One region of the Agarivorans aestuarii genome, then DNA from elsewhere that is predicted to be linked to it. Evidence: predicted binding sites of a transcription regulator. Region 1 holds the regulator's gene; each other region holds the start of a gene.
The links. The regulator LexA, encoded in region 1, represses DNA repair genes until DNA is damaged. The targets are predictions, from matches to a motif close to TACTGTATNNNNATACAGTA.
Positions count from the first base shown of each region.

Region 1 (11,016 bases):
CGGCCAATGCTTGCTGTTCTAACTCTGCACGCTCTAGGTGAGGGCGCTTGGCTAGCAACGCTGCAACAATGGCGTAGCGGTGCAAGCTTTCTTGAGCCACTTGAGCTAGCAGCAACAAACGTCCACGACGTTGGCTGTCAATGTTAAAGCAATCGCCTTGATCACTAATTAGTTTTAGTGCGGCAAATTCTTCTAAGTAGCGGTCAGCCAGATCGCTCATGTCACTTACTTGATAACGCAGGAACAATTCACCTTTTAGCAAAGGATAAAGCTGCTCAAGTAAGGCGACCAATTGGCTACGACACAGGCTACGATGTTGCAATAACGCAGTGGCGATAAAGGCTGGAATAATCAGTAAGTGGATAATGTTATTGCGATAAAAGTTAAGCAGTACCTGCTGTTTTTCATCTAGGCCAATAATTTCGCCTAGGTAGTCGCTGCGAATTTCAAACTTATCGAGGCTAATAGCCTGATCCAACAGCGTTTCTGCATCCTCTTCCGGTAGCGTTACGTGGTCACTATAAGGCACGTTTTCGATTAAAGATGTATATAAACTTATCTGCTTAACCAGTTGCTTGCGCGGCAGGGCTCGGTTCTCGGCAGCCAATAAAATAGTGGCGCTTAAACACAAACCATTTACCGCAGCGGCGCTGTTAATATTCACCATTAATTGGTTGGAAATATCGTTAACCGTAGGCACCAACCAGTTGGGTTTTAAACCTTCTTCTGGATGTTCTCGCCACTCCGGCGCTAGTTTGTTTAAGCTTTGGTTTACGTTAATCGGCTCGCCAAAGTTTACATAGCCGTGGCCAAAGTTGCGCAATTTACGCAGCATGCCAAACAGTGAAAATAACGACTCTTTATCTTTAGATTTGCCTTTTAGCTCTTTGTAGTATGTGCCTACTTCCATTACGTGTTCGTAACCAAAGTACACGGGGACAATGGTTACCGGGCGCTCTAAGCCTTTTAGCATGGCTTGCACGGTCATGGCTAACATGCCGGTTTTAGGTGGCAATAAACGCCCAGTACGGCTGCGACCGCCCTCGGTAAAGTACTCTACCGAATAACCGCGGCTGAATAGCTGCCCTAAGTACTCTCTAAATACGGTGGAGTAGAGTTTGTTACCTTTAAAGCTGCGGCGAATAAAAAACGCGCCAGAGCGGCGAAAGAACGGACCGGCAGGCCAGAAGTTTAAGTTTACTCCCGCTGCAATGTGCGGCGGCACCATGCCTTGGTGGTATAAAACATAAGACAGCAGTAAGTAATCCATGTGGCTGCGGTGACAAGGTGCGTAAACTATCTCATGGCCTTCTTGGGCCAGTTTACGCACTTTTTCTGCGTGGTTTACTTCAATGCCTGAATAGATTTTGTTCCAAACCCAACTGAGTACCGCGTCGGCCATGCGTAAGTTACGATAAGAGAAGTCGGCAGCAATTTCTTCTAAGTATTTTAAGGCGGCTTGACGAGCAGCAGCCTTGTCGATGTTCTTGGCTTTTGCTTCTTCATTAATCGCTTCACGAATGGTTGCCGAAGCCAGTAGCTGCTCAAACATGTGGCGACGGTTAGGTAGTTTAGGGCCGGTTGCGATCATTTGCATGCGGCTAAAGTGAATCCGAGCTACACGTGCCAGTTTGTGGCCGATACGTTTGTCGGAGCCTTGGCGTTGCGCCATGTCTTTAAGTGATACCGGTGGACTAAAACGGACTAAGTTTTCGCGGCCTTTAAAGATAACCTGCCAGGTTTTCTTTAACACCCCAGCTGGGCGTTCTGGCTTGCCTCCCATTAAGTCATCCACGCTTTCGCGCCCTGGGTAACGGTCCCAAAATAACTTAACTGGCACCAACTGCGCGTTGTGGCTTTCGTCACTGCGGTGAATGGCCAAGGCGGAGGTGAATTGCTCAATGGTTTGCTCTAGGGTTTCGCCATTGCCATCAACTAAAAAAGCTACCCGTTTATGCGCTTCGCCAGCAAACATTACCGGTTCAAAGGGATCGGGTAAGCCAAGTTCTTTACAGGCTAACTGTAGGGTTAGTACATCGGCCAAGGAGTTGCTTGGAATCACGTAAATAATCGGCTGAGTTAAATCTAAATTGAACTCAGTGATGGGATTGTCTGGGACAAATTTTCCGCGAGTAAAAAAGCCAATTATTGCTCGCAAAACGGCTAAAACTGGAGAGGGTAAATGTAACATCTCAAGAGCTTATAGTGGTGAATTGATACAGGGCATAGGGTAGCAGACTTATCTAAATTTGGCTTTGATTTGATGCAATATCTTAAATAATTCAGAATCTAGATAAATAACTGAAATAAAGCTCAAGAGTTACTCTGGGTAGGTTATTCTTGCTGCATAAATTAGTTTATTTAGTTGTGGATGCTATTGTTATTAATATGTTGCTCAAGGTTTTCATTAGGCTTACCACGCTAAGGAATGTGTTATGACCCTGTCTACAAAAAGCTCAGTATTCGCCCTGTTGTTATTTATTTCATCAATGGTACAGGCGGCCTTTATTACCACCAATGAAGCGGCATTGGATGAAATATATTCGCAAGCTAGCTTTGGCCAAAATATCATCGATATTCGTATTGGTACGGCCAGCGAATTAGTGTTTCCTGAACTGCTTGATATAACCACTAGCGCAGAAGTCACCCAGCTATTTAATCAGCACGTTGGCCCAGCCAATGTAGTTAACTTCTATTTCATCGACACTATTAGCGCCTGTGGCAGCTTTGTGCTTACGGGGATTGTTGGTTGTGGTGAGTACTTTGGGAACGATTTTGTGGTTGAGTCTTCCTATGCTGCAGGATCTTACGGTGGAGAGTTATTGGCTCATGAGCTTGGCCATAATTTAGGCTTACCGCATATGAGCGGTGCATTTTTGATGAATCCGTCTTTGAATAGACAAACCCTTATTACCGAAGATGAAGTGACGCGTATTTTTAATAGCCCCTTGGTACAAGGCGATGAAGATTACTATTGGATAGACATTAATCCGGTGTTGATTGTGGCGGAGGCCACGCGGGTTAATGAGCCACTTTCGGCGGGCTTGTTTGCCTGTATTGTATTAATGTTAGCCTGGAGAAATGCTGGCTTTAAAACAAACAAGGGTGCAACAGCTTAACTGTTACACCCTTGTCATTAAGAGCTCGAGTTACTTTTCTAGTTTAAGAAAGTAATCGAAAATCTCTGGTACATTGCCGTTGCCTAGGCCTGCATCTAGTGCAGCGGCTAAGTTAGCAGAAGAACCTTCAGCGATTTTAGACTCAGTACCTAAGTCTTTAACCATTTCTAGGAAGTAGCCAAGGTCTTTGTTTGCGTTAGCAATAGAGAAACCTAAGTCACTTACATCATCTACAGCGTAGTTTTTACAAAACTGCATGAATGGTGAGTTAGATGGGCCTGCAGACATAATGTCGAACAATTGTTGGCGGTTTACACCAGCGCGGTCGGCAACAGCGAAAGCTTGCGACATAGCAACAACGGTAGTCATGCCCATAAAGTTATTTACTAACTTAGTGGTATGGCCAGCGCCAAGAGCACCTAGGTGGAATACATTTTCACCTTGCTCGTCTAATACCGGTTTAACTTTGTTAAAGGTATCGATATCGCCAGCTGCCATAATGTTTAGCAAACCATCTTTAGCGTGAGCAGGAGTACGACCTAATGGTGCGTCAATCATACCTGCGCCTTTAGCGGCTAGGTCTTCACCAATCTTACGGGTAGAGGCTGGGATAGAAGTACCAAAATCTACTAATACCGCGCCTTCTTTAATACCAGCTAAAATGCCGTCGTCAGCGTAGATAAGTTTTTCAACTACTGCAGAAGTGGTTAAACAAAGCATTACAATGTCACTTGCAGCGGCAAGTTCTTTTGCTGAGCTAGCTTCTTTAGCACCACGAGCAACACAAGTAGCAACAGCCTCTTTGTTTAAGTCCATCACATTTAGTTGGTAACCGCGCTTTTGCAGGTTTTCAACCATGTTGCCGCCCATAAGGCCAAGGCCGATGAAACCGATGACAGGTTTTGTCATATTCAACTCCAGTAAATCATATTGTATTATTAATTGGGCCTAAGCATATACCTCAGTCACTTTTTAAGCAATTGGGCAGTAGCTTAAATTTGTCTTAAAGTATGAATTATTTGATTTTGATCGTACTAAAGAAACGATTTATTACTCTTCTAAGCAAATATTTCGTACAGCTCAACAACGCTTAGCTTTCTCTTCCTGCTCGTTTTCCTGCGGCTTAAACAAGCCCTTTTTAGCTCTTTAGTGTTGGCCTATTGTCTAGGATCCGAGGGTTTGATCCATCAAAGCTGATTCACCAATATTCTCCCTCAGCCATAAGCTCATGCCTCATTTATGAACTTGAGGTAATGATGAAAGACATTCGATTTGGCGTTATTGGCAATATGGGACCAGAAGCTGATGCTCTGTTCCAAGATATCGTGGCTAAAACAGAAATGCAGCATGGTGCATTAAAAGACCAAGATCACATGGCGATGATTGTGGTTAAAAACTCAGACATTCCAGATCGCTCAGAAGCGATTAACGAAGGGGGGAAAGACCCAGCTCCTGAGCTAAGTAAGTCAGCCAAGTTGCTAGCAAACTGCGGAGTGCAATTTGCGGTGATGACTTGTAACACAGCGCACTACTTTAGAGATGAAGTGCAAAAGCATAGCCCAGTGTACTTGCTCGATATGCTGCAAACCACCACCCAGCTTATCAAAGATAAGGATCCAGAATCGATAGTTGGCATCCTATGTACTAACGGCACCTATAACTCTGGTATTTATGACCGTTACTTAGAGCAGGCAAATTTGGTGTTTGTAAAACCACAAGCCTATGACCAGGAGCATTATGTTCACAGTGCTATTTACGGGGAAGTAACCGGTGAAAAAAGTGCGGCTGGGCAAGCTCTGCGACAAGCTAATGGCATTAAATCAGGTGAGTTTGACCGTAATGCTGAGTTGCTAGCAAAAGCCATTGAACCATTGGTAGCAAAAGGGGTAAACACAATTATATTAGGTTGTACCGAGCTTCCTCTGGTAAGAAAGCAACTAGAGCAAGCCTTCCCTAACTTAAATTTTATTGATCCAATGGAAGCGGTGGCAGAACGCGCAGTTGAGATATACCAACAAGCAGAACAAGCCTTAAAACAAGGTGCTTTGACCGAGGTGATTCCTGCAATTAGCGAGATTCATAACAATCAAGATATTGTAAATTATGTGCTAAGCCGCGCTCGCGTTTAAGCTTGTGTTATTCAACCAAGAACGGGTTCTTGGTTGAATAAGCGTGCATTATTGCTAATGCGCTAAGCAAGACTAATTACTTGAATGGGGTTCGGCTACGAAGCCGTTTTATTCTTAGCGTGTTTCCAGTGGCTAATTGCTTGAAGGTGTTCTGGATGAATACCACAACAACCGCCTATGATAGTGGCGCCAAGTCGCTGCCACTGCTTTACAAACTCCAGGTACTCTTCAGCCGACAAACCCTTAGTTTGATTTAATGAGCTATTGGCTTTGTGGCCCGCTTTAATTGGACCAAAGCTATTGGCGTAGGCACCAATTTCTAGCGCTTTTCCAAGCTTTTCACTTAGCACTTTAGTCTGTTTAATCGCCTCTGCCATTACCTCGGGAATAGAGCAGTTAAACAGTATTCCGTCTGCGCCAGCATCACATACTTGTTTTACTGCCTCTGTGACTAACTCGCCAGACCTAAGTTTTACCTGTTCATCGGGAGCATCTTGCAGCGTGAAGGAGTAATACTTTTTCTTGTTGCTGTTTTTAAGAGCGCGCTGAATAGCTGTAAACTCTTCGATGCTAGAAATGGTTTCGGCAATCCAAATATCTACATAGGGTTCTTGGGCGCTTACCAAGGCGTCGAGAATACTCATTGCTTGTTTTGGCTCAAACAAGTCTGGTCGGTAACTGCCTAATACTGGTGGGATAGCGCCGGCAACAATAATGGTGCGGTGGGTATTGCTAAGGGCATCTCTCGCTACAGAGTTTGCAATCTCAGCCGCTTGTTGCGCAAGCATTGCACCCTGGCGCTGAAATAGCTCTTGGCCTAGATGAAAAGGCACACAAGCGTAGCTGTTTACGGTAATTATCTCGGCGCCGGCATCAATAAAGTTTTGATGGGCTTGGCGCACTAAAGCAGGGGATTCAATCAGTGCTTGAGCACTCCATAAAGGTTGTGAAAAAGGTGCGCCCATTCTTTTAAGCTCTCGGCCCATGCCACCATCTAGCACTACTACATGTTTACCCATAACTTCTTATACCACCACTGTGAGCTGTTCGAACTATCATGGTGAGTCTAATTCAAATTCGATATCAAAATAATGAAATTTGTTCATGTTGATTAAGCTAGCTCTACCTTTAAGCATGCTCAATGAAAAAGTTCAAAGCTCTATGAAGTCGTTTAAGGCTAGTAACATCTGGAGGGCATTTTAGCGCTAAAGTGGATTGTAAAAACGCAGCAGCATAGGCTTTATTCATCCCACTGCTTATGAACTACTCTTAAGGCTAGCAAGCACTTAAGTCTTGGCATGAAAGCGGCAAATATAAACCGTATCTTAGTGACCAGTCGCAAAATGATCATTTTGGACCGAGAGGAGCAATACCATTTGCTTCATACGCGCATTTTAAAAAGTGTTCGACACGCCTAATTTAAGCAATAAACGTTTTAGTTGTAGTTATTATCAAACATTGAGAGAACATACATGATGAACAAATTTATAGTTGCCCCCCTTGCCTTAGCCACTTTGAGTATTTGAGCATTGCTAAGGCTCAAATAGAGGTAACTCGCGATAATTATATTGTGGCTGAAACATCTAAATATTTTGCAGTAACCGAAGCTAAAGCAACGGATGGTGTAAATTCTTGGCGGCATTTTCGTGTACCACCGTTAACCGAAGATCAACCTATTGTTCGAATGAACCGTGACACGATCTACTCAACAGCGGTTGTAGATACCGAGAAGGGAGCCAGTATTACCCTTCCTGACTTCGGTGAGCGTTTTGTTATGGTGCAGTTTACTGATGAAAATCATCAAACCTTCGATATGGTATATACCCAAGGCAACGAAACCCTAGAAGTACCAAATTCAACCAAGTTTATGTTTGCTATGGTGCGAGCGTATTTACCGAATATTCACGATCAACAAGAGATTGCAGAGCTTAACAAGTTGCAAGATAAGCTAGTAATTGATGCTGCCTCTAGCGATGATTACCCAATCTTTGCGGGCTACGATTTAGCGACTTTAGCAGCCAAATTAGAGCCGGTGAAAAAAGGCATACTAGAAGAGATAGCAGCACAAGGCGTTGGCGATTCAGAAAAAATGTTTGGCACTAATGATTACACTATTGCAGAAAAGCGAATTCAAGGGGCTGCTTACGGCTGGGGCGGCGCCACCTTTAAAGACAATGTATATCAGTACTCGGCTAACTTTGAATCAACCGAATGTCACTCGGTGACCTTTGAAGATCCTAAGAATAAAGGGTTTTGGTCATTCACCGTTTATAACGATGATGGCTTTATGTTTAATGACGACGCAAGCACCAACAGCGGTGTAGCTAAGCCAAATGCAGATGGTAGTTACAGCGTGTATTTTGGTTGTGATGAAGACAAATACGGCGCAAACAACATTCCGTTAACCGGGCTTAAAGAAGGGCAAGAGTGGAATGTATTGGTTCGTCACTATGCACCAAGCAGCCAACTCGCCGATGATAACATCGACCCCAGTAAAGGCATCATGCCCAGCAAATAAGTAATCTGATTTAGTTACTTATAATATGGGTCTGCACACGCAGGCCTTTTAGTTTGCAACGAGCTTCCAAGCGGATCCTCCGATAAACTTTTCCCAAGTCTAACTACCTTAAGCTAGTTTTTAACTCGCTTATTTGCAAATTGAAGTACCCGATTTAGTCTGAAGGAGTACAAAAAAATGGAGAGATATGACATCGCCATTATATTAGATGTAAGTGGCTTTATTCAGTCGTTATCTTTAACCTCAGCCTTAATTTACACCATTCTTTTTTCAAGGCTTTTCTGAAGTTTATTGGCATCATAGGGTTTCATGGTCTTCCACGTTTGACACTCTTTGCGAGGCCGTCCACAACCTAAGCACCAACCTTTGGGGCCGGAGAAATTACAAACATCAAATATGTAAGGACCGCTTAAGAGTGAAATTATTTATAAAATCGGTTGTAGTTATTACGCGGGTTCATGTTTAGTTTTCCGTTTAAGCAAACTCAAAAACGCTAAAAATTCCGCTTAGTACCGAAATTTAGTGTTAGAAATTCACTTAATAGTGAAATAAATTTTAAAGCTGGTGCGAATGTTTTTGGGTTTTCACTTTTAATTTCAGCAGCTTAAAGTTGGTTCGTGTTCGAGCGGAAAATTTCAATTTTTCGTATGTTTTCGCGTCATGTTTTACGGTTAAAAGTAGCGCTATAAAAAACCTTTCTAACTCAGTTTTTGTCCAGAGATTTGTTATACCAGTCGATAGGCTAACAAGGTTTTGCCCCATTATGTGTTAACTATAGAGTAAAGGCTTTCGCCTGCGGCGACGTCATTTTTCTTTGACGAGCAAAGAAAAACGAAGCAAAAAGAAAACTCGCCCTGCATCTTCTTAGATCCTCCGTTGCGCATTCGCAAGGGAGTTGAAGTAACTCGCTACGCTCAAACAGACTTCAACTCTGCTCCCTTGTTCATTTGCGCTACTCGGCGAAGATGATGGGATTGAAAAGCATGGTCTTGGCTATAGAGTGTGTGAAACGGTTTTGTCCAATAGCGAGTTAGCTTTACTCTTCGTATCTTTCTTTTATCCTGAATTCTATCTATTTGTGACTGGTGTCACGAAATATCGGGTGTAGTTTCAAAGTAGCGGAAAGAATTCCAATGAAACTGAATCCTACAAATAAGTCACTGATTTAGATAAAGCCTTGCTTCATTATCTATGCTGTATATACTAACAGTGCGCTGTATAAACCTACAGGTAAATTATGAAGCCCTTAACACCTCGTCAAACCGAAGTCTTTGAACTTATTCGCCGCCATATTTCCGATACCGGAATGCCGCCAACTCGCGCAGAAATTGCCAAGGAGTTGGGCTTTCGCTCAGCTAATGCGGCTGAAGAGCACTTACGTGCTTTAGCTAAAAAGGGCGCTATTGAGATGATCCCGGGGGCTTCGCGTGGTATCCGTTTAAGTGAAGCGTACTTGCCCGCCAGTGCCAATGAGTCTGCGGCCGAGGAAGCAGAGCCGGGTTTACCTTTAATTGGCCAAGTGGCTGCCGGTGAGCCTATTTTGGCGCAAGAGCATGTAGAGTCGCACTATGCGGTAGATGCTAATCTGTTTAACCCGCATGCAGATTATTTGCTGCGGGTGCAAGGTATGAGCATGAAGGATATTGGCATAATGGATGGTGATTTACTGGCTGTGCATAAAACCAATGATGTTCACAACGGCCAAGTGGTGGTGGCGCGTTTAGAAGACGATGTTACGGTTAAGCGTTTTGAGCGCGACGGTAAAATGGTTTACCTGCATCCAGAGAATGAAGAACTCTCTACTATTGAAGTTGATTTAGAATATCAAAGCATCGAAATTGAAGGTTTAGCGGTAGGCATTATTCGCACTGCCGATTGGATGTAAGCCTTACATAGCAATAAGTTCCGCCTTTTTTAAGCCCAAATCAGCCTGATTTGGGCTTTTGTCGTTAGCATCACATCTTTCGTGTTTATCCATAAAAATCTCAACAATATATTTACATTTCTTTAACTTAGGGGTTAATTTATAAGCAGTAGCTTGTATTTAGCTGTTGCTGTCTACTACTTTTGGGGTGGGGGATTTCCCTTTTTCTGCAGCTACTTTCCTAGTTTGGAGAGTTGTTGTCGTTGGCTACTAGCAAAGGAGAGCGCTGTGGGCCGATGGATTCAGCTAATAATGCTGACATTCTTTTCGTCGCAAGTATTTGCGCAAGAAATGTCATTCAACTTACGTCCGGGTGTTACCGCCATTAGTGAGCAGGTTTATGGCCTGCACATGACAATTTTTTATATTTGTTGTGCTATTGGGGTGCTGGTGTTTGGCGCCATGTTCTGGGCTATTTTTCATCATCGCAAGTCTAAAGGGGCCAAGCCGGCTCAATTTCATGAAAGTACCAAAGTAGAAATTATTTGGACCATCGTTCCTTTCATTATTTTGATAGGGATGGCGATTCCTGCCACTAAAACCCTGTTGGCCATGGAAGATCCTTCCGATGCCGATATCACCATTCAAGTAACAGGGTCCCAGTGGAAGTGGCATTACAAATACTTTGACCGTGAACTGGAATTCTACAGTGTGCTGGCATCTGATATGGATGAAGTTAACGGCAAGCTGGAAAAACGCAAAAACTACTTGCTTGAGGTAGACCGTCCGCTGGTATTGCCCATCGATAAAAAAGTGCGGTTCTTGATGACTTCAGAAGATGTTATCCACTCCTGGTGGGTACCTGATTTTGCAGTTAAGAAAGACGCCAACCCAGGCTTTATTAATGAGGCTTGGACCATCATTGATAAACCCGGCATATACCGCGGCCAGTGTGCTGAGTTATGTGGTAAAGACCACGGTTTTATGCCGATTGTGGTTATTGCTAAAACTCAGGCCGACTACGATACCTGGTTAGCCGAAGAAGAAGCGGCTTATCTAGCTAAGAAAGCCCAAGAGTTGGAGCTGGTGGCTATGACCATGGAACAAGATGAGCTGATGTCGCTGGGCAAAAAAGTCTACGACAAAAGCTGTGCGGCTTGTCACCAAGTTAATGGTGAAGGTTTACCGGGTGTATTCCCTGGTCTTAAAGACAGCCCAATTGCGGTGGGGGATGTAACTAAACACATCGAAGTGGTTGTACACGGGGTACCAGGCACTGCAATGCAAGCCTTTGGTAAACAGCTAGGTTTAAAAGAACTGGCTGCTGTAATTACTTACGAGCGCAATGCTTGGGGTAATGATACCGGTGATTTAGTGCAGGCCAAG
Region 1 covers NZ_AP023033.1:387,916-398,931, forward strand. The annotation lists gene plsB (glycerol-3-phosphate 1-O-acyltransferase PlsB) at 1-2,191, opposite strand, end outside; gene K5609_RS01835 (hypothetical protein) at 2,436-3,119, shown strand; gene K5609_RS01840 (NAD(P)-dependent oxidoreductase) at 3,150-4,028, opposite strand; gene K5609_RS01845 (aspartate/glutamate racemase family protein) at 4,373-5,248, shown strand; gene K5609_RS01850 (homocysteine S-methyltransferase family protein) at 5,344-6,267, opposite strand; gene K5609_RS01855 (DUF1254 domain-containing protein) at 6,771-7,766, shown strand; gene K5609_RS01860 (DUF1289 domain-containing protein) at 8,021-8,191, opposite strand; gene lexA (transcriptional repressor LexA) at 9,004-9,651, shown strand; gene coxB (cytochrome c oxidase subunit II) at 9,943-11,016, shown strand, end outside.

Region 2 (11,016 bases), 2.0 Mb from region 1:
CGCTGGTTGATAATTTAGGCAAACCACTTACCGGTGAACTTGTAATTCTTTATTCCGATCTGCTTGATCACAAGAGCATAGCCAACATCGGTAAGGCTGTTGCCAGTATAAAGCAGCAAGCACCAAAGCTATGCATCTCTCTAAACATGGAGTCTGTCGCCAATATTGAGTCTGCCTTGATCAACAACCAAGCCCACGTAGGGTTTTACCCAGCCTACCGAAACATCGACGGTCTTGTTAGTGAAGTGGTATTTAGTGAGTCTATTTATTTGTGTGCTGGCAAGTCATCACCCCTGTATGACATTGACGACCTGCAAATAGACACCGAGCTATTGGCAAAACATGCAGCAGTTCATCCGGGAATCGAGCTCAACCCCAAAGGCCGAACGCAGCTTCAGCAATTGAATTTTGGGGCTAAGGGTTACCAGTTTGACAGCCGTATAGCGCTAATACTCTCAGGCGCTTACATAGGTTACCTGCCCATAAGCGAAGCAAAACCCTATATCGAGCAGAAGCTAGTGCGATTACTTAAGCCCGAGCAATATAGCTACCCCTTCGAGCTGAGTTTGGTGCACAAAATCAATCCCAATGAAAAGCAAAAGGTTTTACTAGCCATGGAGGCTTTTCAAGCTGAGTTTGCCCCCACTAAGAGTTAGCCAGAGCTACAAACCAAACTGCCCAGCTTAGGCTAAGCACTATGCTAGCCATGCTTGCTACAAACCAAAACAATGTGACACTTACGTTTGTTTGACGCAACGCCGTGAACATATTAAACAGTGGAAATAAGGGCGAAACTAACAGCATTAAGGGAGGCAGTAACTTTCCCATATTTGGGCCAAAGCTCACTATCATCAAGCCGCAAACAAAACCAGATAACAACAGAAACAGTAGCATTGGTTTACGAACTCTTTGATAACGAGTTGCAGCATAAATTAAGTATGCATAGCTAGGAATGAGCAGATACGGCAAATAAAGTATTTGCTCAAAGGCTAAGATCTTTGGTGGGAACAAGTGCCATAAATTCATAGTTACAGACTAGCAAAAAGAGCTTTCCTAAACTAAGAAAAAAAGCTCATTTATAAAAGGACATTCAGATACTTAGCTTGCCTGTTTATTCTGCATAGTTGCAATGATTGCTTCATCGGTAGACAGCATAGCGGTTTTAGACATTACCCCAAGTTGTAGGATGCTATCATCGGCAGACTCAAACACAATTCCCTGTTGTGCTGAAACACAATTACCGGCTACAGCTAATATAGCCGACTTAACGGCACTGCTAGCGCCTGTCGATACCTTCATCGCACATCCGGCTTTAGCACCATCGCAAAAAACGCCGGAAACATCTCCTACCATAGAGTTTATCGCGCGGTGAATCGCTGCTAGTTCGCCACTCATCAACCAAGTTAAGGCAGCACTCGCGCCCATCGCTGCTGTAGTTGCTGCGCATAATGCCGATAACTTATTTTGCTTAGACTTTACATAAATGGCTATCAAATGACTTAGCATTAACGCTCTCACAAAGGTGTCATTGTCTAAGTTTTTTATTTCTGCATAAGCTACCACTGGCATGGTCGCGGCTATTCCTTGGTTACCGCTGCCTGAGTTACTCATTGCAGCTTGCTGCGCCCCACCCATTCGAGCGTCTGATGCTGCAGCACCTAATCGCATCGAACGGTTGATAAGATCATCGGACAGCAGCCCTTGTTTAACCTGTGCTTGTAAGCTTGCCCCAAGTGCTAAGCCATAATCTCCACTTAAACCCGTCTCTGCTAGGGCTCTGTTTAAACTAGCAGCTCTTTTGATAAACTCGATTTGACTAATCGGGACCTGCTCAACAAAGTCTACAATTCCGTCTATCGATAATTCTAGGTGATTAGTTTCAGACGCTGGAGCACATTGCACAGCATCGGCTTGCTCTACCACTTCTCCATTCTTAACAATGTATTCAAAGCGAGTGTGAGATTTCGCGATACATACTTCAACTTTATCTTGATTACGGCTAGCATTAACCACGGTGTGCAGAACGTCTTCATTACTCACCATTGATACACTAACCTTACGTTGACTAAGCATCTGCTTCGCAATGTTTAAAGCATCATCAGAGATTGTCGCAAGTACTTCTAAACCTTTGCTTGCATCGCCAGCACTTGCGCCAACAGCTGCTGCAATAGGCAAACCGGCTTTACCGGTACCGGGAACAAATACCCCCATGCCATTTTTATACAGATTAGGGGTAACTTTTACTTGAATTGAATCAGGTAAACCGCCCAATAGTTCAGCAGCTTTTGCGCTCGCTAAGGCAACGGTCACCGGTTCGGTGCAACCTAACGCTGGTACAACTTCTGACTGAACTAAATCTATATATTGTTGCCACTGTTCCATGGTCTATCTCTGCTGTTTGCGATAGATTTAGTGTACAAATAAGCGATTGGAAAAATTTGGCGTATTTTTTTTAGACTGGTTGTAAATGGAATACATTTTCTAACATTTGGGGGTTAGTAGAAAATAATTCCTAAAAATGGATGTGGAGGAATAAAGTGGCTCTAAAGCCACCTTTCGGGTTTACCAATCTATGCCTTGACGAGCCTTAATTCCTGACTCAAATGCGTGCTTAACATTTTTCACCTCAGATATAGTGTCTGCAATGTCTAAAACCTTACGGTGACAAGCACGACCAGTGACTACCACACTCTGCTCAGCTGGGCGCTGTTGTATGGCTGCTACCACTTCTTCTACATCAAGATAGTCATAACTCAGCATGTAAGTAATTTCATCTAACAGCACCAGGTAAATTGAAGGATCGGCTAACCACTGTTTACAACGTTGCCATACTTCTTGTGCTGCTTGGGAATCAAGTTCTCGGTTTTGTGTTTCCCAAGTGAAACCGGTAGCCATAGTGGCAAACTCTACCCCATTACTTTGCAACAAATTGCGCTCACCACACTCCCAGCCACCCTTAATAAATTGAGCTACGGTTGCTTTATAACCATGTCCGGTAGCGCGAGCGACATTGCCAAAACCGGCAGTAGATTTACCTTTTCCGTTGCCAGTAATCACCAACAGCAACCCTTTCTCTAATTGCGCATCTTCTACTTTTGCATCAACACTAGCTTTCAACTTTTCCTGACGTTGTTGATGCTTTTCTTGATCTTTACTCATCCCTGCTCTTCATTGTTAGATATTTGTTTGCAAGTTTAGCTCGAGCTAAACCCAATAAACCAGTACTGTTTCGCTAGAATAGCGATAAACCTTTGGGTATAGTGCTTTCACTATAAAAAATGGAAGCCTTTATGCTTAAAGATAACCCTCTATTGGCTCAGCTGAAGCAGCAAATTAGAGAGACTATTCCTACCGTTGAAGGGGTAGTTAAAGCTACCGATAAAAACTTCGGTTTCCTTCAAACTGACAACAAAAAAAGCTACTTCATTGCTCCTCCAATGATGAAGAAGCTTATCCATGGTGACCGCATTAGCGCTGCTATTCGCGAAAACAACGGCAAAGAAGCCGCTGAACCAGAAGCCTTGGTAGAACCAGCCTTAGATACTTTTGTGGCTCGGATTAAATTTGTTGATAAACGCACTAAGCTGCAGGTTGATCACCCGCTAATTAACCAGCTTTTGAGTGCCAAAGTCATTAAAGATAGTGGCTTCACCATTAAACAAGGTGATTGGGTATTGGCTCGCTTGGTTAAGCATGCGCTTAACGAGCAGCACTTTCAGGCTGAAATCATCGAGTTTATTGCTGAGAGCGACGATAACTTCGCTCGTTGGAAAGCTACCACTAAAAAACATCAGCTAGCTTGGGACCAACCCGAGCTTACTGAAGACTTAGCTATTATCGATCAGCAAGTTGCTCGCCGCGATCTAAGTGATGAGCTTTTCTTCACCATTGATGGTGAAAACACCAAAGATATGGATGATGCCGTTTTTATTTCTCGAAAAGCTGATCATTGGAAACTAAAAGTTGCTATCGCCGACCCTAGCGCTTACATAAATAGTGGCAGTGAACTAGAAAAAGCGGCAAAACAACGTGCATTTACCTTGTACTTGCCCGCTCGCACTGTACCGATGATGCCTAGCAAACTCGCAAATGAACACTGTTCGCTAGTAGCAAACCAAATTCGCCCTGCTTTAGTTTGTGAAATGAAGGTAGGGTTTAATGGCGAGCTACAAGAGAATGCTGAGTTTTTCATAGCAACAGTCCAATCAAAACATCGACTTAGCTACAATCAGGTTTCTGACTTTATTGAACAAGCGTCTGAAGAACTCAACGCTGATGAAGAACTCTCTAAGGCTTTGCAAGAACTTCATTTGTTTAGTGAACAGCGTAATCACTGGCGAGCTGAAAATACCTCAGTATTTGGCGACCAAGCTGATTACGAGTTTGTATTAGATAATAAAGGTCAAGTGATCGACATTCTGCGTCAAACTCGTCGCAGCGCAAACCGGATGATTGAAGAAGCCATGGTAGCAGCCAATATTTGTGGTGGTAGCTTCCTGGACGAGAAACTTAGCTTTGGTGTATTTGCTTGCCACTCCGGTTTTAAAGAAGAAAAACTTGATGGCCTTGTAGAGCTGCTGGCTAAATTTGAATTGCAAGTTGAGCGAGATAAACTCAGCGATCTCGATTACTTTTGCCAACTAAGAAGAGACATCGCCGCTACCGGCAACAAATGTTTAGACCAACTTGTAAAACGCCACTTCAACTTTGGAATTTACAGTGACAAGTGTCTACCGCACTTTGGCTTAGGTGAAGCCAAGTACGCTACTTGGACCTCGCCCATTCGCAAATACAGTGATTTATTAAATCACCGTCTTATTAAGTCGGTAATAAATGGGGAGACACCCGAATCCCCATTATCCGAGGAATTGTCTGAACACCTTAGTGACAATCGCAAAAAGCAAAAGTTTGCCGAACGAGAAATGGCCAATTATCTGTATTGCGAATACTTTGCAGAACAAGATCCAAATACTTGTTTAAGTGCAGAGATAAGCAATGTAAACCGTGGCGGTTTAAACATACGTTTGCTAGACAGCGGCGCGTCTGCTTTTGTGCCTAAAACGAAACTTGCAGGCAAAGATGAAGAGCTCACCATCGATAGTGAGTTAGGTAGCTTGGCGACCACAGATAAACGCTACAGTGTAGGCGATACTATCTCGGTTAAGATAATCGAAGTGAAAAAATTACAGCAATCAATAGTTGCTGCACCTTGCTAAGCAATCTGCAATCAGAATAAAAAAGCCAGCGTTTAGCTGGCTTTTTCTTATCTATAGCAAGGCTAGCTTAGCTAGGATTACGAAGCTCTAGGTAATCTATGGCTATTTCTGCAGCCTCAGTTAAGAAGGCATCGTCTAAATCGATATCTTTAGGTGCGTCTTCTATGTCTTTAACCGGTTCTTCACCTAAGCGAGTTAAGCGTTCATTCAAGCGAGCAAGCTGCTTTTGCTCTTTTTCATCGCGCTGTGAGATCCTAGCTTTCTCGTTAAGACTTACGGACTTCATATCTTTGTCTTTGCGGTAATCGGCAATATCACTAATGATATATTGGAACTCTGGATCATTTGCGATTCGAGCTTGGTGCTTTTTATCAAGGGCTTCGATATAAGGGCTAACATCGCCAAGTAACTTGTAGTTAGCGGCTTTAATCTTATCCCAAGGTAAAGCGTTGTCTTCGACACTCTCTCCAGTTTCTTCAGGTAATAAGGCTGAAGGATAAGAGATGTCTGGAATCACACCGCGGTGCTGGGTACTACCACCGTTAATACGGTAAAACTTTGCGATGGTGTACTGCACATGGCCTAGCTCGTTTTCGTATAAATCGTAAATTCGACCTAAACCTCGGTGCTGTTGCACGGTACCTTTACCGTAACTCTGTTCACCTATAACAATCGCTCTGCCATAGTCTTGTAAGGCAGCCGCGAAGATCTCTGACGCAGAGGCGCTATAGCGATCAATTAAGATAACCATTGGGCCACTATAAGTTACCGAGTTACTGGTATCGTTATTTACTGTTATTCGCCCTAGCTGATCACGAACTTGAACAACTGGACCTTGTGGAATAAATAACCCCGTTAATGCAGTTGCTTCAGTAAGTGCGCCGCCGCCATTGCCGCGTAAATCTACGATCAGAGAACTAATGTTTTCTTCATCTAGTTTACGAAGTTCTTTGCTGGCATCTTCACTTAAATTCACATAGAAACTAGGAACATTAAGCACCCCTACTTTCTTGCCTCCAATTTCTAATACTTCACTTTTAGCTGCACGGTCTTCTAAGCGAACCTTATCGCGAATAATATCTACGATCTTGGTCTTACCATCCACTTTTCCGCCAGACGCTAGTATCTCTAATCTTACTGTAGTGCCTTTAGGCCCTTTAATCAGGTCAACAACATCATCTAAACGCCAGCCAATGATATCTACAATTTCATCTTCGCCTTGAGCAACACCGACAATTTTATCTTCTGGACCTAATTGATTACTTAAAGCAGCCGGTCCACCTGGGACCAAGCTACGAATTACCGTGTATTCGTCTTCACCTTGAAGCACAGCACCAATTCCTTCTAAGGAAAGGTTCATTTCCATTTTGAAACGTTCTGCTGTGCGAGGCGAAAGGTAACTAGTATGCGGTTCAATAGCGCGCGAATAGGCATTCATTGCAGTTTGGAAAACATCTTCACTGCCAGTTTGCACTAAACGTTTAATCGCACTGTTATATCGCTTGGCTAAAACTTCTACTATTTTGTCGTGTTCACGACCCGCTAGTTTTAAACTAAGCGCATCATATTTAACTTTTAAGCGCCAAAGCTCTTTAATCTCAGCCTGAGTTTTTGGCCAATCGGCTTCACTACGGTTGAATTGAAACTCTTCGTCTTTAGTAAAGTCCATTGGCTCGTCGAGTACTTGCAAAGAGTAAACTAATTGCTGATAGCGACGTTTAAGCGACAGGTCGAACATTGAATAAAGTGGTTCTAATCGTCCGGCTGGAATGTCTTGATCCAAACTGTAACGATAACGTTCAAACCTTAGGAAATCTTCTTCCAGGAACAAACTACGGTTGTAGTCTAGCTGTTGAATGAATTTATCGAAGATTTCACTAGATAGTTCATCGTCAAAGGGAACACTGCGGTAATGAGAGCGGGTATATAATGCGCTAATACGTTTTGCAGCGGTAGCATGTTGGCTTTGCTGGCTTAAAGTGGGTAGCGCATCTTGTCCTAATGTAGGCGTTTGAGCCAACAACAGAGTTGAGTAACTAAGCGTTAAAAAAAATAGCCACAGACGGCTCAAATATTTCATAGGCACCTATCTCACTACTAAATCAATTATGCAACGATATGTTCTGCTTTAACTTTAACTAACATACCGCTTTTAAGTGTAACAGCAATGCCATCTTTTGTTACTTCTGAGATCTGACCCGGCATTGGTGTTTTTCCAACCAATACACGAACTTCCTTCCCTGCAACCAAATCTTTACTGTCGATTTTTTCAATCGGCTTCTTGTCTACTGCTGGTTTGCTATCACTAGTTTTAGGTTTACTAGTACGTTTAAAATCAGCTTTCGGTTTACGCGCAGCAGCTTTGTTTTTGTCAGCTTTTTCGGCTTGAGCCTTTTTGTTAGCAAAGGCTTTATCTTTGCTTTCCTTTAAGGTCTTTTGTGCATGTTCTACATGCTCTTGTTCAATTTCTGCACCTTCAACACCGTCTAAGTCAACGCGTTTAGAGCCAACTTTTACGCCATGCAGGTAACGCCAGCTTGAGGTATATTGACGCAGAGCAGAACGTAATACAGTATTACTTACTTTTTCGTCTTCTTTTAGACGTTCAGCTAAGTCCTGAAAAATACCAATTTTAAGTGGTTTGGCTTCACCTTCTGTAGAAAAACAGTTTGGGAATTCTGTAGCCAAATATTGAATGACTTCTTTGCTATTTTTCAGTTTGTTAGTTTGTTCCATGATGACCTTTCTTATACATCTTTACTGGTACAGCGACAGGGCTGATTTCGGCTATTATAGTGAGCGTATATTGAAAAGCCATTAAAAATGCACATCACTTAGTTTATTTTCCAAGACCTTTACCAAATACTCGATGCCAATCTGATCGCTTGAATCAAAACGATTAAGACGTGGACTATCAATATCAATCACACCAAACAGCTCATTTTTAAGGTACAAGGGAACCACAATCTCTGATTCGCTAGCACTGTCACAAGCAATATGCCCGGGGAACTCGTGTACATTTTCAACCCGTAAAGTTTGTTGCTGCTCATAGGCTAAACCACACACACCTTTACCTACTAGGATGGTTGTACAAGCCGGTTTTCCTTGAAACGGGCCAAGAAATAACTGAGTTTTAGTTTGGTTGGCTAAATAGCAGCCCACCCAGTTAATCTCTTCCAGCTCAAGCCACAACAACGCGGAAAAGTTGGCTAGATTAGAAATATACGGTAATTCTTTGTCTAACAAAGCATCTAGTTGTTTACCTAATGTTAGATAACGAGAAGATACATCTGTCACTCTATTGTTCCTCTTCTTGGATCATCGTTGCATCAAACTCTTGGCCTTTAAGCACTTGCTGTAATGCATTGCGTTGTGACGAGAGATAGAAACCTAGGTTTTCAGCTTGTTGCTCGTTCATCTTAGGTTCTGCATGTTTAATCATTAATGTAAGCTGATCAGCTACGTCTAACATTTTGTCGTAATTGTCGGCTTCTTTTTTTGAACTAAAAGTCATTTTCTCTACACCGTTACGTTCGACGACATATTTGATAATTACAGCCACCGCTGCCTCCATTTACTGTTTTTATATACAGGTTAGTATGCACCATTCAGTTTTAAACTACTAGTGACAAATTTTTACAGCATAGTTGGTTTGACTTAGCTAATATGTACTTTATGAAATCTTGTGAGTTATCAAAGCTATCCATCTGCCCAAGTTGTGATTTGCTGGTCGACACTCAGGCTCATTGTAGAGCCGGAAATGTATTAATTTGCCCACGCTGCAAACACACTCTGGCGCGTGGTCGTAGAGCACGTTTCTCTAGTCAGTTTGCCTTAGCCTTAACCTGCCTGATAATGGTGACTCTAGCGAACACCTATCCACTGTTAAGCTTTACTTTTCTAGGGCTGCCAAGCTCCGCTAATATCTTGCGCGGTACAGTTTTATTATTAGAACACGGCTATTACCTTGTAGGCTTTAGTGTGGTGTTAGCCAGTTTTATCGCGCCTATCCTGCTGTTTAGTTTGATTTGCTATACCTCTTTATCTTTAAGCAAGGGGTGGAAAGCGCCCTTTCTCGCGACAGCTTTGCACTTTCAAGATGACCTGATTCACTGGAGTATGATTGAAGTCTACATCGTTAGCTTTTTAGTCGCCTTGGTTAAACTAGTTGAGTACGCTGATATTGATTTAGGCTATGGGCTGTGGTGTATCTGTATTACTTTGCTGCTTTCTACTCGCTTGATTCAACGGATTGAACCCGCTGAATATTGGGAGCGTTATGTACACATCCGCTAAACAGTTAGGCTTAAAGCAATGCAAGCATTGCAAGTTGTCTATGCCCAAAGAGCAAAGCCACTGTACGCGCTGCCATATGCGGGTGCATTCAAGAACACCGCAAAGCGTGCAAAAGTGCTGGGCTTTTATCATTGCCGCTACAGTTGGCCTTTTTCCTGCCAACCTTATGCCAATTACGGTATTAAGTACCCGCGGTGCTCCTCAATATGAAACCATCATGTCTGGGGTGATTAGCCTAATCAAAGACGACATGGTAGGAATTGCCATCGTGGTATTTGTCGCCAGTATCGTAGTTCCCGTAATGAAGCTAGTAGGTTTGGTGGTGATATTGTTAAGCCTGCAATTTAATTTGAACCTTAACAATCGACAACGAATTGTTATATATAGAATAATTGACATTATTGGTAAGTGGTCAATGCTCGACCTGTTTGTGCTTTCGATCATGATTGCAGTATTTGAGCGCAACAATTTGGTGGGTGTAGAAGCAGGCCCTGGCGCCACTGCCTTTGGGGCAGTTGTTTTATTAACGCTTTTTGCAGCAAAATCTTTCGATACAAGACTAATTTGGGATAAACAACTTGAACAACGCTAGTAAACCGGAACTTAAAAAAGAGAAGGTAATCTCCCCTATTTGGCTGTTGCCCATATTAGCTGTGCTACTCGGGGCGTGGCTATTGTTTAAAGCTTGGTCAGAAGCCGGCGTGAAAATAGACATTGTATTTGATAGTGCCAAAGGCATTACCGCTGGGCAAACCCAGCTGTTTTACCAAGGCTTAGATATTGGTGTTGTTAAAACTGTTGAACTGACACCCAAATTAGATGGTGTGATTGTTGTCGCTGAAGTAAAACGAGAAGCAGAGCAACTGTTAAAAGAAGATAGTCAATTTTGGCTCGTTACACCCAAAGCCTCTATTACCGAAATTAGCGGCTTAGACGCACTTGTATCTGGTAACTACATCGAATTAAACCCAGGTAAGGGTAAATCGGCTGACAAATTTATAGCACTTAATGAACCACCTAACATCATTAGAGGTAACGGCCTTAATATTCGCCTTACCTCAAGTGACTTAGGCTCTCTAAATATTGGTTCGCCAGTTTACTTTAAGAAAATAAAGGTGGGTGAAGTTCAACGCTATCAGCTAAATGATCAGCACCAAGTTGAATTCGACATTCAAATTAAACCGCAGTTTTCCCACTTAGTGAAATTAGATACACGATTTTGGAATGTTAGTGGCTTTGAAGCAGATATTTCTCTTGATGGTATGCAAATATCCAGCGAAAGTTTAGCTAGCGTGATTTCCGGAGGAGTAAGTTTTGACAGCCCGCTTCAATCGGCCAAAGCAGACAAAGGGCAAAGCTTTACCCTGTATAGCAATTTAAAGGATTCTCAGCGAGGCAAAGCAATACAAATTACTATGCAGCAACAGCATGGTTTGGTCGCTGACCGCAGTAAACTTATCTACCGTGGTGCAGTAATAGGATTTATCAATGATATTCAAAATAC
Region 2 covers NZ_AP023033.1:2,424,316-2,435,331, forward strand. The annotation lists gene K5609_RS11345 (LysR family transcriptional regulator) at 1-656, shown strand, start outside; gene K5609_RS11350 (hypothetical protein) at 646-1,026, opposite strand; gene K5609_RS11355 (L-cysteine desulfidase family protein) at 1,099-2,382, opposite strand; gene cobO (cob(I)yrinic acid a,c-diamide adenosyltransferase) at 2,563-3,159, opposite strand; gene K5609_RS11365 (exoribonuclease II) at 3,291-5,216, shown strand; gene prc (carboxy terminal-processing peptidase) at 5,284-7,296, opposite strand; gene proQ (RNA chaperone ProQ) at 7,323-7,952, opposite strand; gene K5609_RS11380 (GAF domain-containing protein) at 8,034-8,513, opposite strand; gene K5609_RS11385 (YebG family protein) at 8,515-8,778, opposite strand; gene K5609_RS11390 (paraquat-inducible protein A) at 8,892-9,512, shown strand; gene K5609_RS11395 (paraquat-inducible protein A) at 9,496-10,104, shown strand; gene K5609_RS11400 (MlaD family protein) at 10,091-11,016, shown strand, end outside.
Region 2: the regulator LexA is predicted to act here: its motif matches at 8,792-8,811, upstream of K5609_RS11385 (YebG family protein).

Region 3 (11,016 bases), 1.9 Mb from region 1:
AATCGCCACTAATCCCCTTAGTTTGCAAGTACTGTTTGATGTAGTTTTTGCCGTAACCTTTGCTAACCCGAGCGCGGGTTAGCGATGCTGCGTAACTTTTGTCATCTAACCAAGCGTTTTGCTGAGCATATTCGAGGGCATCGCTAACCTCTTCATCTTGATAGCCTTTTTGCCGTAGCTTTTGCGCTAGCTGCTGTTGGCTATAAGAGCGTCTTGATAGCAAATCGATGGTGGTATGTAGGGCGCTGCGGTTAGTCATAACAAAAAGGAGCCCTTAGGCTCCTTTATCTCGCTTATGCTTCTTGATCTGCTGGAGCTTCAGCGGCAGGTTCTTGCTCTTCGAGCTCAACCTTGTTTAGAAGGTTATTACGAATAGTCATCTCAATTTCTTGAGCAACTTCCGGATGCTCTTTTAAGTAGGTAGAAGCGTTGGCTTTACCTTGGCCGATTTTACTGCCTTTATAAGAGAACCAAGCACCGGCTTTATCTACGAGTTTTTCTTTAACACCTAAATCAACTAGCTCACCGTAGCGGTTAAAGCCTTCACCATACATAATCTGGAATTCAGCTTGCTTAAATGGCGCAGCAATTTTATTTTTAACCACTTTAACGCGAGTTTCGTTACCAACTACTTCATCGCCCGCTTTTACCGCACCGATGCGGCGAATATCAAGGCGTACAGATGCATAAAACTTAAGCGCATTACCACCGGAGGTAGTTTCTGGGTTACCAAACATTACACCAATCTTCATGCGGATTTGGTTAATAAAGATACACATGCAGTTAGTTTGTTTTAGGGTACCCGTTAGCTTGCGTAAAGCTTGCGACATTAAACGTGCCTGCAAACCAACATGGCTATCGCCCATGTCACCTTCGATTTCTGCTTTTGGTGTTAATGCTGCTACCGAGTCAATTACGATCATATCTACAGCGCCAGAGCGCGCTAACATATCAGTAATTTCTAGAGCTTGCTCACCAGTGTCAGGCTGAGACACTAATAAGTTATCTACATCTACACCCAGTTTTTTAGCGTAAATAGGGTCTAGGGCATGCTCTGCATCCACAAAGGCACATACCTTGCCCACTTTCTGCGCTTGTGCAATCGCTTCAAGAGTAAGAGTGGTTTTACCAGAACTTTCAGGACCATAGATTTCAATCACTCGACCCATTGGTAAGCCGCCAGCACCCAAGGCAATATCAATTGATAAAGAACCAGTAGAAATGGTTTCGATATCCATGGTACGGTTATCACCAAGCTTCATGATTGAGCCTTTACCAAATTGCTTCTCAATTTGGCCTAGGGCCGCAGCTAATGCCTTTTGTTTGTTCTGATCCATATCGCCCTCGTTAGGTGCTTTTAACTATCTTGTTGACCAGTAGTATACTGGATGTTCATACAGTATCAAGTTTATTCCATAAAATTCCTAAAAGAGTTTTGCCTAATTTGCTGGCAGCTTTTATCCTTGCAGCTTCGTTTAACTAAATAGCAATTATTCGATTACGCCGATGACTGAAACAAACCTAGAAAAACATACGCCGATGATGCGCCAATACCTCAACCTAAAGGCGCAACACCCCGATATTTTACTGTTTTATCGAATGGGCGATTTCTATGAATTGTTTTACGATGACGCTAAACGCGCTTCAGAGTTAATGGATATTTCACTCACCAAACGTGGGCAATCCGCTGGCACACCTATTCCCATGGCGGGCATTCCTTATCATGCTGCTGAAAACTACCTATCACGATTAGTGCAGCTGGGTGAGTCGGTGGCTATTTGTGAACAGATAGGCGACCCTGCTACCAGCAAAGGTCCAGTTGAGCGTAAAGTTGTTAGGATTATTACCCCAGGCACGGTTAGTGATGAAGCACTACTAGAAGAAAAGCACGACAACCTATTGGTTAGCGTTGTGAACCAACAGCAGCAAATTGGTCTCGCTTATCTGGATATTGCCAGTGGTCGCTTCGTTATCAATCAGTTTAATGGTGAAGATCAGCTACAAGCAGAATTGCAAAGATTAAACCCTGCCGAACTGCTCTACCCCGACGATTTTGAATACTACTCAAGCCTGCAAAACTATAAGGGTTTACGCCGACGAGGTGAGTGGGAATTTGATTTAGCCACAGCAGAAAAAGTGCTAAACCAGCAGTTTGGTACTCGTCATCTAGATGGTTTTGGCGTAAGTGAATATCCACTCGCCTTATCGGCAGCGGGTTGCTTATTGCAATATGTACAGGATACACAACGCACCGCATTGCCACATATCAATGCCATTATTATTGAAAGCCAAAGTCAGTTTATTCAGTTAGATGCTGCTAGTCGCAAGAACTTAGAACTTACTCGAAACTTATCTGGCACTTACGACAATACACTTAGCACTATACTAGATCGTAGCGCAACAGCCATGGGCAGCCGCTTACTCAATCGCTGGATTCATCAACCGCTAAGTAATCAGCAAGAAGTTGTCGCTCGCCAAGATTGCATTGCTGAGATGCTAAGTTCAGACCTCTACCCACAGCTACAAAGCATTCTTAAATCCATTGGTGACATTGAGCGTATTTTGGCGCGTTTAGCACTGCGCTCAGCTCGTCCCCGCGATTTAGCTCGCTTACGCAATGCCTTTGAGCAACTCCCAGAGCTACAAAGTTACTTGCACAATAGTCAGGCCTTGGCACCCTTAGCTAAGACCATTGGAGAATTTCCAGATACACTGGGTTTGCTGCAAAGTGCCATAATCGATAATCCTCCAGTACTTATTCGCGATGGAGGGGTAATTGCTCCAGGCTACAATCAAGAACTCGATGAGTGGCGAAACTTAAGTGAAGGCGCAACTCAGTTTTTAAGAGATATTGAGCAACGCGAACGAGAACAAACCGGTATCGCTAACCTCAAAATTGGCTATAACAAAGTACACGGTTTTTATATTGAAGTTAGCCGAGCACAAGCAGAGCAAGTTCCTGATCATTATATTCGCCGCCAAACTTTAAAGAATATGGAACGCTACATCATTGCCGAGCTGAAAGAACACGAAGAAAAAGTGCTTTCTAGCCAGGGTAAAGCGCTCGCTCTAGAGAAACAGCTATACGAACAACTTCTCGACCTGTTAATGCCTGCGCTAAGCAAAATGCAACAAAGCGCCCAAGCCGTTGCTCAGCTAGATGTTCTCGCTTGTCTGGCGGAAAGAGCCGAAAGCTTAAACTACTCTCGCCCAAGCTTTAGTAAAAGCTCGGGTATTAATATCCAAGGTGGCCGTCACCCAGTAGTCGAACAGGTACATGACACACCTTTTATCGCCAACCCAGTTCAGCTTAACAAACAACGACAGTTGTTGATTGTAACTGGCCCTAACATGGGGGGGAAGTCAACCTACATGCGCCAAACCGCGCTTATATGCTTAATGGCTTATATGGGCAGTTTTGTTCCAGCTGATGGCGCGGAACTAGGTCCGATTGATAAGATCTTCACGCGTATTGGCGCGTCAGATGACCTGGCAAGTGGTCGTTCAACCTTTATGGTTGAGATGACTGAAACAGCAAATATTTTGCATAACGCCACTGCCAATAGCCTAGTGCTAATGGATGAAATCGGCAGAGGAACAAGCACTTATGATGGCATGTCGCTGGCCTGGGCAGTAGCGCAAGCCCTTGCAAAACTTAAATCACAAACGCTATTTGCCACCCATTACTTTGAGTTAACCCAACTTCCAGAGCTATTGGAAGGGGTAGCCAATGTACATTTAGACGCGGTTGAACATCAGGACACCATCGCATTTATGCATCAAGTTCAAGATGGAGCAGCTAGTAAAAGCTATGGTTTGCAAGTGGCCGCTCTTGCCGGCATTCCAAAAACAGTCATCAACCAAGCTAAACGAAAGCTCAAACAACTTGAAGCCACTGAGTCTACTGGTTCTAATGCGATAAATGGAGACTTAGCTGGTCAATTAAATATGGACTTAGGCGAGCCTGACCCTCATCCGGTTTTAATACAGCTCAATAAGCTAGATCCTAATGAATTATCGCCTAAAGCGGCTTTAGATTTTCTGTTCAAACTTAAACAACAAAGCCAATAAGCCTTTAATTTAAATAACAAAAAAAGGAAGCCTAAGCTTCCTTTTTTACTATTTTGAGGATTGTTTTTCTACACTTTAAATAGCGAGTCTATCGATAAGTTTTGTAGAGAAAGAATATCCCGTAAACGACGCAGTGCTTCGACTTGAATTTGTCTTACTCGTTCCCGCGTTAAACCAATTTCTCTACCAACATCTTCCAAGGTAGAGGCTTCGTAACCTAACAATCCAAAACGGCGTGCTAACACTTCGCGCTGTTTACTGTTGAGTTCGCCTAACCAACCAACAATGCTATTTTTCATATCATCATCTTGGGTTTTATGCTCTGGACCGTGATCGTTTTCGTCAGAAATGATATCAAGCAAAGCCTTATCGTTATCACCGCCGATAGGGGTATCAACTGAGCTGATACGCTCGTTTAAACGCAGCATTTTGGTTACGTCTTCAACTGGGCGGTCTAAGGTTTCGGCAATTTCTTCAGCGGTAGGTTCATGGTCTAAACGATGCGCTAGTTCACGAGCGGTACGTAAATACACGTTGAGTTCTTTAACCACATGAATAGGTAAACGAATAGTTCGTGTTTGATTCATAATCGCACGTTCAATGGTTTGACGAATCCACCAAGTCGCATAGGTTGAGAAGCGGAAACCGCGTTCTGGGTCAAACTTTTCCACAGCACGAATCAACCCGAGGTTCCCTTCCTCGATTAAATCTAACAGTGCTAAACCTCGATTATTATAGCGGCGAGCGATTTTCACTACTAAGCGAAGGTTACTTTCAATCATTCGTTTACGCGCAGCTTCATCACCTCTTAAGGCACGCCGAGCGTATAGAACTTCTTCTTCTGCGGTGAGTAGTGGAGAGAAACCAATTTCACCAAGATAGAGCTGAGTAGCATCTAAACTCTTGGACACATCGGCTTGCATGATGTCATCTTTGTCTGATTTTTTGCTAACAGATTGATTCTTAGAACCTTCTGTTGAAACGCTTTTAAGTTTTACAGCAGTTTTTACTTGGGTCATAGCATAACCTCCCTGAACAAGACCTGATTGCGATTATTGTTATGTGCAATCTAGGCTAGAGTGCCGGTAGATACTTAGCTGGATCTACTGACTTTCCTTTGAAACGGATCTCAAAATGTAATCGCGTATCGGTTGTTCCTGTATCGCCCATATCGGCGATATGTTGCCCTACTACTACTTGCTGTTTTTCTTTTACACGTAAACGACTGTTGTGTGCGTAAGCACTTAAATAATCGTCGTTGTGTTTTATTATTATTAGTTTTCCGTAACCTCTTAATGCGCTGCCCGCATACACCACTCGACCCGGTGCTGAAGCTACTATTTTCTGGCCTTGTTTACCACGAATATCTAGGCCTTTATTACCGTTCTCTTTGTTAGAGAACCCCTTGATAACATTGCCTTTTGTTGGCCAAATCCAGCCTTTAACAGGGCCAGTTTTAGCTTTCGCAGTAACTTTCGGCGAGTTTTTAGCGTATGCCTTTGTTGACGTCGGTTCAAGTTCTTTTGACGATTTATTAACATCTTTAACTTGCGACTTCACAGTTTTATGCTTATTAGTTTTGGCATTACCGGACTTAACACCGCTACCTTTCAGTTTGATGGTTTGTCCAACATAAATTGTGTAAGGAGCCGGAATATTATTTCTTTTTGCCAATTGTTCGGGGTCTATCCCAGCTCGCCAAGCAATAGAGTAAAGAGTCTCGCCTTTTTTCACTTTATAGCTAGAACTGTTTAGTACCCCACGCGTCTCTGCGTTGTAGGTTCCTGCATTGGTAACTGGTGCAGGGCCTCCCTCTCGACTACAAGCTTGTAGTAAGCATAAGAGCAATAAAAAACCTAAATAACGCAGGTAATTCATTTATTTAGCGAAGCAATAAGTACGCAACCACTGCCAAAGCCACTACCAACCAGCCCAAAATTTCTACATATTTACGAAGTTGTGCTTCCATTTTCTCCCCGCCCCACATCATCAAGCCAGCAACCAAGTAGAAGCGCATACCACGGCCAACCAAGGAAATAAGCAAAAATGGAATAAATGCCATATTTAAAATACCGGCTGTGAGGGTGAAGACTTTATAAGGCACAGGGGTAAAGCTAGCGACAAAGATGACCAATACTCCCCATTTCTCAAACCACTCAAAAGCCACATCCATTTTATGCTGATAGCCCACGGATTTAATAAATGGCTCTACCAGAGGCTCATAAAAAAACTGACCTAAGGCGTAACCTAAGGCCGCTCCTAAAACAGAAAAAATAGTTGCTAACATAGCAAAGCGTAGAGCTTTGTTGGGACGAGAAAGCGCCATTGGCGCGAGCATAACGTCTACCGGAATAGGCCAAAAGATAGATTCTATAAAACTCATCCCTGAAAGATAACGTACAGCGTGGCGGTGCTCAGACCACGTCATCACTCTATCGTATAAGGCACTAAATATTTTCACGCTAATTCACCATTAATTAAAGGAACAAAACGAACGGGTTCAAGATTATGCTGGGTAAAACCTTGGGGGTGTTTTTCTATCAAGATTAGAGCCTGTTGTTGCTGTTGCTCTCCGACAGGAATAATCATTCTGCCGCCAACGCTAAGCTGCCCGACCAAAGCCTGAGGAATAGCGGCGGCAGCTGCGGTAACAATAATGGCATCAAACGGCCCTTTGCTTGCCCAACCTTGCCAACCATCGCCATGTTTTGTTGCAACATTATGTAAGTCGAGCATCTTTAAACGACGCTTGGCTTGAAATTGCAAAGTTTTAATTCGCTCAACAGAGTAAACTTGGTCCACCAAAGAGGCCAAAACTGCTGTTTGGTAGCCTGAACCAGTACCAATTTCGAGAACTTTTTTCGGCTTAGTTTGTAGTAAAATTTCGGTCATTTTTGCCACAATATAAGGCTGAGATAAAGTTTGCCCTTGGCCAATTGGCAAAGCGGTATTATCCCAAGCTTGATGTGCAAGCGCTTCGTCAATGAAATACTGTCTCGGTAATTTCGCGATAGCATTCAGAACGGCTTGGTTTTGTATACCGTGTTGACGCAGTTGATTCACCAATTTCACACTATTTGGGCTTTCGCCAAATTGCATTACCTTGCCTCCCAATCCTTGATCCATGTGTCTAGTTTGCCAATAAAGCTGTGGGCTGTCATATCTATTGTTAAAGGTGTTATTGATACATAGCCCTGAGCAACTGCGTGAAAGTCGGTGCCTTCTCCTGCATCTTGCTTTTCTCCAGGTGGACCAAGCCAATAAATGTCGTGGCCACGTGGATCTTGTTGTTTAACCATCACTTCTGCACGATGCCGGCTGCCAGCCCGAGTTACCTTTACGCCCTTAATCTGCTCCATTGGCAAATCAGGAACGTTCACATTAAGAATTTGATTACTCGGTAAGGCATGCTCGCGCAGTTGCTTAATCAACTTTAAAGTTACTTCTGCAGCGGTTTGATAGTGCTTCCCTTCACTGCCTACTAACGATACAGCAATTGCAGGTAAACCCAAGTTTCTTCCTTCCATTGCTGCAGCAACGGTACCAGAATATAGTACGTCATCACCAAGGTTGGCACCTGCGTTAATACCCGCCACCACGAGTTCTGGTAGCTCATCCACTAACTCGTTAATCGCTAGATGCACGCAGTCTGTGGGCGTCCCCTTAACAGAGATAGTTTGTTCATCTAAGTGCACAATGCGTAAGGGGTTTTCTAGAGTTAAAGAGTTGCTGGCACCGCTACAATTGCGGTCTGGGGCAACCGTTAACACCGGCGCTAGTTGCTTTAAACACTGTGCTAAACACTGAATGCCAGGTGCATGAATACCATCATCATTACTCACTAATATGGTCATGACCTTCACCTTGACAGTTTACAATTTCACGCAAAATACTGGTGGCATAGTTACCAGCACTCAGATAAAAGCTCAGCACAAGATCATTCCCATCCGCCTTGGCACTAAACTGCTGGGGTTTAAGCGCTAAAGCTCTACGTTCCATCTTTAAGCCTGCTTCACTTAAGCCTGAAATTATCTCTGGGGAAGTCCCAAGAACACTAGTCTCAAATTTTAAAGCATCACCTAAGCTAGCTAGCTCGCCCTTGCCCACCATTGGCGCAGAAAGCTCAATCTCACCTTGTTGAAAACGCGCTAAGATATCGGCATCCACTTGTTCAGCAACAAAGTATGCATTGCTGCTAGCAAACTTCATCACATCGCCAGTTAAGACCTCTGAGAAATGTTGCTGAGCAATACGTTCACTCACTGCGCGGTTAAACACCAAACTACGCGCAGCAGAAAGGTAGATACTGCGTTTATCTCGATTCTTTACTCGCTGACCAGTAAACATCGCTAAGGCGCTGTCAATATTACTGGCGCCTCGTCCAAAACGCTGGGCCCCAAAATAGTTTGGTACCCCAGCTTGGGCGACTGACTCGGCGCGCGCGATGGCATCTTGCATGTCTGAAACGTCACGCAGACGGATCCGAAAATTATTTCCTGATAGCGCGCCGCGTTTTAATTTTCGATTGTGGCGTTTAATAGCGAGAACTTTAACACCCTCGCCCAACTGCTCTGGCAGCTCTATATTGGGTTTACCTGGCAATTGAATACTAAACCACTGAGTGGTTACTGCATGCCTGTCTTTTAAGCCCGCGTAGCTAATCACCTTAGGGCTTACTTGGCAGGCTTCGGCCAACATTTTAACCACCCATGAGGTATTTTCACCGGTTTTTTCTACCTTCACCATCATGTGCTCGCCGTCGCCACTAAACTCAAAGGGCAATACTTCGTCCACACAAAAGTCATCAGCTTGCTGTTTCAGTATTCCACTGCTCTGCGGTTTACCATGTAAGTAATTGAGCTGGTTGATCTCTTGTAAATAGTTGCTCACCTAGCATTTCTCCAATAACACAACTGCATGGCTAGAAATGCCTTCTTTACGCCCTTCAAAGCCGAGCTTTTCAGTTGTTGTGGCTTTTACATTAATCTGGCTTACATCGGCTTGTAAATCTTCTGCAATATTTAGCCGCATGGCTTCTATGTGCGGCGCCATCTTAGGTGCTTGGGCCACAATGGTTAAATCAAGATTTGCCAGTTTAAAGCCACGTTCAAATATCTGCGCAACCACTTGGCGTAATAAGATTCGCGAGTCGATGCCGGCATATGCCTGATCATTGTCGGGAAAATGGTGACCGATATCGCCTAAGGCTAGTGCGCCCAACAAAGCGTCACATAAAGCATGAAGGGCAACATCGCCATCAGAGTGAGCAACAAACCCTTGCTCATAAGGAATGGCAACTCCAGCAACCATTAATGGGCCATCTCCACCAAACTTGTGAACGTCAAAACCGTGGCCAATGCGAATACTCACTTATAAATCCTCTTCAGTCTGTTGCTGGCTGATAAACCATTTTGCTAAGGCCAAATCTTCTGGGCAAGTCACTTTAATGTTATCGCTACGCCCTGTCACTAAGCTCACCGGGCAGTTCGCCCACTCCATAGCAGACGCTTCATCGGTAATCACAGCGCCAGTTAACAAGGCATTTTGTATATTGTCTTTAAGCTGCTTAACCTTAAACATTTGCGGGGTTAATGCATGCCAAAGCTGTTCTCTCGACACCGTTTGGGCAATTTTGCCATCTGCCCCGCGTTTCATCGTATCGCGAACTTGAGTGGCTAAAATACCACCATATTGCTGTAGCTCTACGGCGCTAATTAATTTGCTAATGTCACTTTGGGTAATACAAGGCCTAGCCGCATCATGCACTAAAACCCATTCATCTTGCTTAGCCGCCTTGAGCCCAGCTAACACAGAGTCAGCCCGTTCATCGCCACCAATCACTGTATTAATGCGTACGTCTTTGGCTAAGGGTAATTGGTTAAACCAAGTGTCGTTGGGGTGCAATACAATGATTAAGTTTTTAATAGCAGGGTGGGATAAAAAGACCTTGGCGGTAGTTTCTAAAATGGTCTGCTCACCTAAACGCAAATATTGTTTAGGAAGAGAGGCTTGCATACGACTACCAATACCTGCGGCAGGTAACAGCGCAGTATATTGCTTACATTCAGGTTTCATGAAATGTTGATACTCGGAGCCACTTATTGTTCTATTTCGGAGGACGGAATTATGCGATAAAAGGTTTCACCCTGCTTAATCATGCCAAGTTCATTACGCGCATGCTCTTCTACCGCGTCTAAACCGCTGCGTAGATCAGCAATTTCGGCAACCAACACCGAGTTTCTCTGCGCTAATTCTTGATTTGCTAAGTCATGCTTGGTGACCTCTTCACGCAGCGCGAAATAGTCATTAAGCGAGTTTTTGCCAAACCACAGTTGATACTGCAACAGCAAAACAATCAATATCAGTAAAATCTTAAACGAACGCATGGTTCCTCCCTAACAGAGATAATCCCATAAAGCCGTTTGTTACTCCATAAGTAGCGTGTTATTTATCTAAATCCTAGGCAAAAAAAATCCCCGCTAGTGCGAGGATTTTTAAAGCTATCGGCTTAATTCAAAAGAATTACTGGCCTTTAACTTCTTTAAGACCGTTGTAAGGTGCTTTTGAACCTAGAGCTTCTTCGATACGTAGAAGTTGGTTGTACTTAGCAACACGGTCAGAACGGCTTAGTGAACCAGTTTTGATTTGGCCAGCAGCAGTACCAACAGCTAGGTCAGCGATAGTTGCATCTTCAGTCTCGCCTGAACGGTGAGAGATAACAGCAGTGAAGCCAGCGTCTTTAGCCATTTTAATTGCAGCCAAAGTTTCAGTTAAAGAACCGATTTGGTTGAATTTAATTAGGATAGAGTTAGCGATGCCGTTGTCGATACCACGCTTAAGGATCTTAGTGTTAGTTACGAACAAATCGTCACCAACTAATTGGATTTTATCGCCCATTAGTTTGGTTTGGTGAGCAAAACCGTCCCAATCAGACTCGTCTAAGCC
Region 3 covers NZ_AP023033.1:3,141,850-3,152,865, forward strand. The annotation lists gene K5609_RS14595 (regulatory protein RecX) at 1-259, opposite strand, end outside; gene recA (recombinase RecA) at 294-1,337, opposite strand; gene mutS (DNA mismatch repair protein MutS) at 1,498-4,071, shown strand; gene rpoS (RNA polymerase sigma factor RpoS) at 4,140-5,090, opposite strand; gene K5609_RS14615 (peptidoglycan DD-metalloendopeptidase family protein) at 5,146-5,805, opposite strand; gene K5609_RS14620 (YqaA family protein) at 5,954-6,532, opposite strand; gene K5609_RS14625 (protein-L-isoaspartate(D-aspartate) O-methyltransferase) at 6,529-7,170, opposite strand; gene surE (5'/3'-nucleotidase SurE) at 7,170-7,925, opposite strand; gene truD (tRNA pseudouridine(13) synthase TruD) at 7,906-8,961, opposite strand; gene ispF (2-C-methyl-D-erythritol 2,4-cyclodiphosphate synthase) at 8,962-9,435, opposite strand; gene ispD (2-C-methyl-D-erythritol 4-phosphate cytidylyltransferase) at 9,442-10,146, opposite strand; gene ftsB (cell division protein FtsB) at 10,170-10,457, opposite strand; gene eno (phosphopyruvate hydratase) at 10,594-11,016, opposite strand, start outside.
Region 3: the regulator LexA is predicted to act here: its motif matches at 1,383-1,402, upstream of recA (recombinase RecA).